2 regions of the Pedobacter ginsengiterrae genome follow, and region 2 is predicted to be linked to the other one. Evidence: riboswitches for the same ligand, from Rfam matches in the RefSeq annotation. Region 2 holds a riboswitch; the other holds the start of a gene.
The links. A riboswitch is a leader RNA that binds a small molecule or an ion and turns the genes downstream of it on or off. The one in region 2 is predicted to bind S-adenosylmethionine.
Positions count from the first base shown of each region.

Region 1: it holds a riboswitch for S-adenosylmethionine, as region 2 does, so the genes downstream of both, ABD692_RS01440 (SusC/RagA family TonB-linked outer membrane protein) here and ABD692_RS06910 (O-acetylhomoserine aminocarboxypropyltransferase/cysteine synthase family protein) in region 2, are expected to answer to the same signal.

Region 1 is NZ_BAABAK010000001.1:361,628-364,974, forward strand. Features, by position in the region: gene ABD692_RS01440 (SusC/RagA family TonB-linked outer membrane protein) at 1-1,391, opposite strand, end outside; SAM riboswitch class I at 1,707-1,815, opposite strand; gene ABD692_RS01445 (peroxiredoxin family protein) at 1,951-3,240, shown strand.
Region 2 is NZ_BAABAK010000005.1:79,760-83,106, reverse strand. Features, by position in the region: gene ABD692_RS06910 (O-acetylhomoserine aminocarboxypropyltransferase/cysteine synthase family protein) at 28-1,359, opposite strand; SAM riboswitch class I at 1,646-1,756, opposite strand; gene ABD692_RS06905 (hypothetical protein) at 1,972-2,979, shown strand; gene ABD692_RS06900 (trans-sulfuration enzyme family protein) at 3,302-3,347, opposite strand, start outside.

The DNA.
Region 1 (3,347 bases), on a different contig from region 2:
CGCTGCTGAGAAACCGTATTTTCGTAGGCTACCCAATATGGATTGCTATAATAGCTATTATTCCAGTTAAAGGTATTTCCGTTTTCATCAAGGTAATTTTTTAATTGATTAATATCGACCTGACGACCAAACCAGGTAAACTGCAACATCGTACTGGTCGATCTTGAACCACCAGTTCCAGGCAAGTTATCGGAGTTTAGTTTGCTATAATTTGCGTTAGCTGTAACACTTAGTTTTGGCGTTACCCTTAAAGTTGTGTTTAGGGAGAAAGTATTTTTATCCTGACCAGAGTTTGGAACAATACCACCTTGTTGTAAATTATTGTATGATAAGCGGTAATCGAATTTTTCAGATGCATCAGCTATTGCAATGCCATTACTTAAAGAATATCCCGTTTCAAAAAAATCGCGAACATTATTTGGGTTTGCAACAAAAGGGACTGCTACACCTTTAGAGAAAAACTGAGGAATTAATCTACCATCTAATTTTGGTCCCCAACTTTCATCAACACCATCATTAATGCCTCCTCCTTTACCATCAACGTAACTAAATTTACCTTCAGAGCCTTGTCCGAAAGCATTTTGGTAAACTGGAAGTGTTAGCAAACTTTCTGCAACAATGTTCGAATTAAGGGTAATCCCTAATCCTTTTTTGTTTTTACCCGTTTTTGTTTTAATAATGATTACACCAGCTGCTGCTCTCGAACCATACAAAGCGGCAGCATTTGGGCCTTTTAATACACTTATCGATTCAATGTTATCTGCATTAATATCAGAAATTGTATTTGCATAATCTCTGGCTCCACCAGAATTTAATTGAGAATTATCTACTGGAATTCCATCGACTACGAAAAGTGGTTGATTATTACCTGAAATCGAAGTTTCTCCACGAATCACCACTCTCGACGAACCCATATCGCCCTGGCTATTGGTAACCCGAACACCAGCAATTTTACCTGCAAGAGCATTAACTAAATTAGATTCTTTTGCCTCTGCTAAATCCTGCCCTTTTAACTCCTGAACGGCATATCCTAAAGATTTTTTTTGTCTGGAAATACCCAAGGCGGTTACAACAACCTCGTTTAAGGCATTTTCGCTCGATTGAAGTGTAACAACTATAGCGCCCGAATTTTTATTGATTTGAATTTCCTGCGTTTTAAAGCCTATGTAAGAAATAACCAATGTACTTTTATCTGGAGCATTAATCGAGAATGCACCTTTAGCATCAGTTGCAACAACTTGTTTGGTTTCTTTCAGTAAAACTGAAGCTCCAGGAATGCTTTCTCCAGATGTTTCTTTAACCGTTCCAGTTACAACTATATTTTGCGCTGTAAGTTTTTGCCCTATGAAAAGCAAAAATACAACCAGCGGTAGTTTTAAATTTTTAAACATATTTTTTTATTAATGATGAGTTAATGTTCGTAATAATTAGGCATAGCAAGCCCAGCACAGTTTTAAACTGTATTTTTTTGATTAAAAATATTGAGGGCTATTAAGAGCGCCTGTTAAAACTAAGAAGCTTTAACAGGGCTTACACATTCGGAAGAACCCGATATGTTTAATTGAAATGTTTTTTTTGAATTTGCGCTCGTCTGTCTTTTTCATTTGAATGGATTTTAATTAATACTACTTATCAGAATAGCGGGCAAAAAAAAAGCACCCCGTAAATCAGAAGTGCTCCACTTATTGTGTGGGTTTATCGCAACTGACTTAACTACCCGACATTCCTGCCAGATGGAATTAGCACCATTTCCTCATAATAAGGATGGTTGCTAAGGTTTCGTAGGGCCATTCCCTCCACCTTTCTTGATAAGTATTTTAAAATAACTGGCGCAAAGATATAATTAATCACATATACTCTATAGTTTTTATAGATTTTTTTATAAATATTTTTTCTTTGGGAAATAGCTCCTTATATTTGTCGACTAAATTAGTAGATAAAAATATCCCAATGTATAATAAATCCCTATATATTCCCTTTGCAATTGCTTTTGCAATTCCATCGATTAGCTTTGCCCAAGGGCAAAAGGCCGAATCTATTGTTCATGCAGATGCACAAGCACATAAAAATTATAACCAAAAATCTGCCGCATTTTCGCCGAATGGAAACTGGAGGGGTGTATTTAAAATTAAACCCGACCTTGACATTCCATTTAATTTTGAGATAAAAGATAAAGACGGCCTGAAAAAACTGTATTTCAGAAATGCAGAAGAAAGCTTTGAAGGTGGAGTGATTAAGCAGACGGCAGATTCTATTTTTGTAAAAATTGATCAGTTTGATAACGAACTTGCACTTGGCATTAATGGCAATACCCTTAACGGCAGTTTAAGAAAACAAAATGGTACGGGCAAAGCCACACAAATTTCTGCTGAGAAAAAAGATTACCGTTTTGAGCCAAATGGTAAGGCTGCAGCGGGTAATTATTCTGGCAGTTACGATGTGATTTTTAAATCTCCCGATGGGAAAGAAGAGAAGACTGTTGGTTTGTTTAAGCAAACTGGCAATAAAATTACTGGAACTTTCCTACGTGTAACGGGCGATTCACGTTATTTGGAAGGAACTGTTCAGGGAAATGAATTTCAACTTTCAGCATTTATCGGCTCTTCCCCTTCTTATTACAAAGGAAAATTTGAATCGGATGGAACTCTAACTGGTGAAATTTTAAGCGCAAGAGGAAGTCAGCCATTTACGGGAGTTAAAAATAAAGATGCTGCGCTTCCAGATGCATACAAATTAACCTATCTGAAAGAAGGTTATAAAACTCTAGATTTTTCTTTACCTGATGTAAACGGGAAGAAAATTTCGTTGAAGGATGATAAGTATAAAAACAAAGTAGTTGTATTAACGATTACTGGCAGTTGGTGCCCAAATTGTATTGATGAAGCTGGTTTTATAGCACCTTGGTATAAAGAAAATAAAAAACGAGGCGTAGAAGTAATCGCTCTTCATTATGAGCGTCAAACCGATGCAGAATATGCTAAAAAAGCATTAACAAATTTCCGAAATCGTTTTGGAATTGAATATGACCAGGTAATTGCGGGCAAGGCTGATAAGCAAGCTGTTGCCGAGTCTCTTCCGGCTTTAAATTCATTTGTATCTTTTCCTACAACCATTTTTATTGATAAGAGTGGTAATGTAGCTAAAATACACACAGGCTATAATGGACCAGCAACGGGTAAGTTTTACGATGAGTTTGTCAAGGAATTTAACAGCGAAATTGATGAACTGCTGAAAAAGTAGCTGGTATAACCGCTAGCGATCATCTGTTTGTAATTCATCATTGCGAAGCACAAAATATTCCTAATTTGATGGTTTTCCTTTTAAGAATGCTTCTAACCTTGCAATGA
Region 2 (3,347 bases):
GATATTCTGATTTGGTAACGAAAGTGATTAGGCCTGTAAACTTTTTACGTTTAATTGCGAACTGATTGCCGAAAATGCGTGTTCGAAATCGGCTTTAATATCATCGATGTGCTCAATTCCTACCGAAACACGAAGTGAATTTGGCTTAACTCCAGCAGCCAGTTGTTCGCTTTCGCTTAATTGTTGATGTGTAGTTGCCGAAGGCTGAATGATCAGTGTTTTGGCATCACCCACATTAGCTAAATGAGAAATCAGTTTTAAATTATCAATTAATTGAGTTGCGCTTTCCTTACTGCCGTCTAACTCAAAAGATAAAACCGCACCAAATCCATTGCTTAAATATTTTTTAGCTAAACTATTGTATTTGCTGCTTGCTAATCCTGGGTACGAAACTTCTTTAACTGCTGGGTGATTTTCTAGCCAGGTTGCTAATTCCAAAGCGTTATCAACATGGCGTTGCACACGAAGTGATAATGTTTCTAAACCTTGTAGCAAAAGGAAAGAATTAAATGGAGAAAGGGCTGGGCCTAAATCTCTTAAACCCTCTACACGGGCACGAATAATAAATTGAATATTACCAAAAGGACCATTAACGCCAAAAACATCGCTGAAAACCAAACCATGATAACCTTCAGATGGTTCACTAAATTGTTTAAATTTTCCGTTACCCCAGTTGTAGTTTCCGCCATCAACAATAACGCCGCCAATGCTGGTTCCATGTCCGCCAATCCATTTAGTTGCCGATTCTACAACAACATTTGCACCGTGTTCTAATGGTTTAAATAAATATCCAGCCGCACCAAAAGTATTATCAACTACTAAAGGAATATCATATTTCTTTGCAATTGCGGCTATTTTCTCAAAATCAGGAATACTAAATGCAGGGTTGCCTATAGTTTCCAAATAAATAGCTTTTGTTTTCTCTGTAATTTTCGCCTCAAATTCTTCGGGAACATCTGGGTTAGCAAAATCTACATGAATGCCTAAACGTTTAAAAGAAACTTTAAACTGGTTATAAGTTCCGCCATAAATGTGTGATGAAGAAACGATACTATCGCCCACTTCTAAAATGTTATTTAGTGCAATAAACTGTGCCGCTTGTCCCGATGCTACTGCTAAAGCTGCAACACCACCTTCTAAAGCTGCGATACGTTTTTCAAAAACATCGTTCGTTGGATTCATAATCCTGGTGTAAATGTTTCCGAATTCTTTTAACGCAAATAGGTTTGCTCCATGTTCTGCATTTTTGAAGCCGTAAGAAGTGGTTTGATATATAGGAACAGCTCTTGAACCAGTTGTTGGGTCTATTTCCTGACCTGCGTGAATTTGTAAGGTTTCAAATTTATATGATGTTGACATAATTTCTAATAATTAAATGTGTGATTGTTTGATAAGTTTACCCGAAATCATGAATCTTAAAATCATGAAAATTCTGGTAGGCGTTAGGCGTATCCCGATTTATCGGGACCTTCCAGTTTGAAATAGAAACAAAAAAGGAAGTTTTTTAAATTACTGTATGCAACAGCACATACAAGTAATCGCCTGCATATCACAACAGATAAAAGAAATAGAAATGTTTTCTACCTTTTTAAGGTTTACACTGGGCTCGCTTTGCGATAGAAGATTTAATGTTTTCATCAGTTCTAATTTATATCTCCAAATAACACCATGTTATTCGGTCAGGAATTGGCACCTTCTCTTTCTGAGGGTTGCCAGTGGGTCACGGAGCCAGTCTCTCGCCACTTCTTTATAAATCAACCCGATTAAGATTGACTTCTATTTAGCTGTTTGCCAAATAATATTTCAAAGGTGAGAATTTAATTTTAATTCACAAAATAAAATTCTGAAAATTAAATAATATATTGAAAATGAACTACCTAATTTTATATTGAAATGATAAAACGCAATATTTAATATAAAATTTACGCTTAAAACTCTAAGTTTGTCTTACCTATTAAAATCTAATCATTAATGAAAAACGCAAAAAACCTTTGCTTCGCAGTGTTATTAGCCATTGCAAGTATCAATCATGCCAATGCTCAATTCGGCGGATTAAAAGATAAATTATTAAAAGTTGGAACTGCACAAGGCGCCAAAGCTTTAGGAGTAGATAAATTTTTAAAACAACCTGCAGCAATAACAACAGCTTTCGAAGATGTAAATCGCGAAGGCGAAATGATGCCCGACTTTAAAGCCACGCTAAAAGCCCAGCCTTTATACTTATTGCCTAAAAATCCAGATGGCGGTTTTGTGCTTTGCGAAGGACTTTATGAAATGACCAATAAAAGTTATTGTTTAAAAGCAGGCACATTTGCGCCATCAAAAGGCGATGGTTATATGTTTGCACCAGTTTTAGGCCCGAAAGAGGAAATTGTAGTTTCTATATTAAAAAGTGCAGAAAAACACCAGGATGTAGATCAACACGATATTCAGGTTTTGCTGTGGACAATTATTGCCCGTACAAAATTTGCCGATTATGCTGGTCAGGTCAAGTTAACTGCCATAAAACTCTTAACTCCAAAACAGCTTACTCAATTAGAAGGAGGCGCATTAGGCGTTCTACCTTTCGATGTGATGGAGAAAGCTAAAGACCAATTGCCATCTGGTATAAAAGCAGTTTTTGAAGCCGAAAATAACATTCGCCAACTGGTTTCTTCAGGTAATTATACTTATGCCGACATGGAAAAGTATGCAATAATCGCTGGTATGGCTCCACCTCGTGCTGATGTGCCAAGCGGCATCTGGACCAAACATCCTGATGGGTATTATGTACGTTATTATCCTTCAGGTTACTCCATAACAAAAGTTCAGGTTTATGTACCAAAAGAGTTAATCGCTGCAGGAAATAGAATCGTTTATGATGCTGCTGGCGACATCGCTTGTCCTGCAAATACTGGTTCTCAGCGTTTAGCGCAAACAAACGAGCCATTAAACCCAAACTATTCGGCTAAGTTAGTCACCGCTTGTAATCCGAAATAAAATTTGAAAATGAGCGGGATTGTAATTCTTCGGAATATACAGTCCCGCTTTTCGCTGTAGCCCCGATAAAAAATCGGGGGCTGCCGCTGCAATCGGGTTTATAAACAAAGGGTTAGTTTACCACCTGTTATTAAGCGTTCGTCATAGCGAGGAAAGAAGCAATATTAATGAGCTAGACCTAAAAATTTTAAGATTGCTTTGTACTTACTGAATGGGATTTCTAGTTTTTGGTAATTAGAAACTTTAGCCCATTTAGTCAAAAAAACGCTCTAGTTCGATCTAAATGAGTATTTCCTTCAACAAGCTCAGGATGACAAAAGTTCTATCCTAAAGCCTGTTCCAAATCTGCGATAATATCATCAACGTGT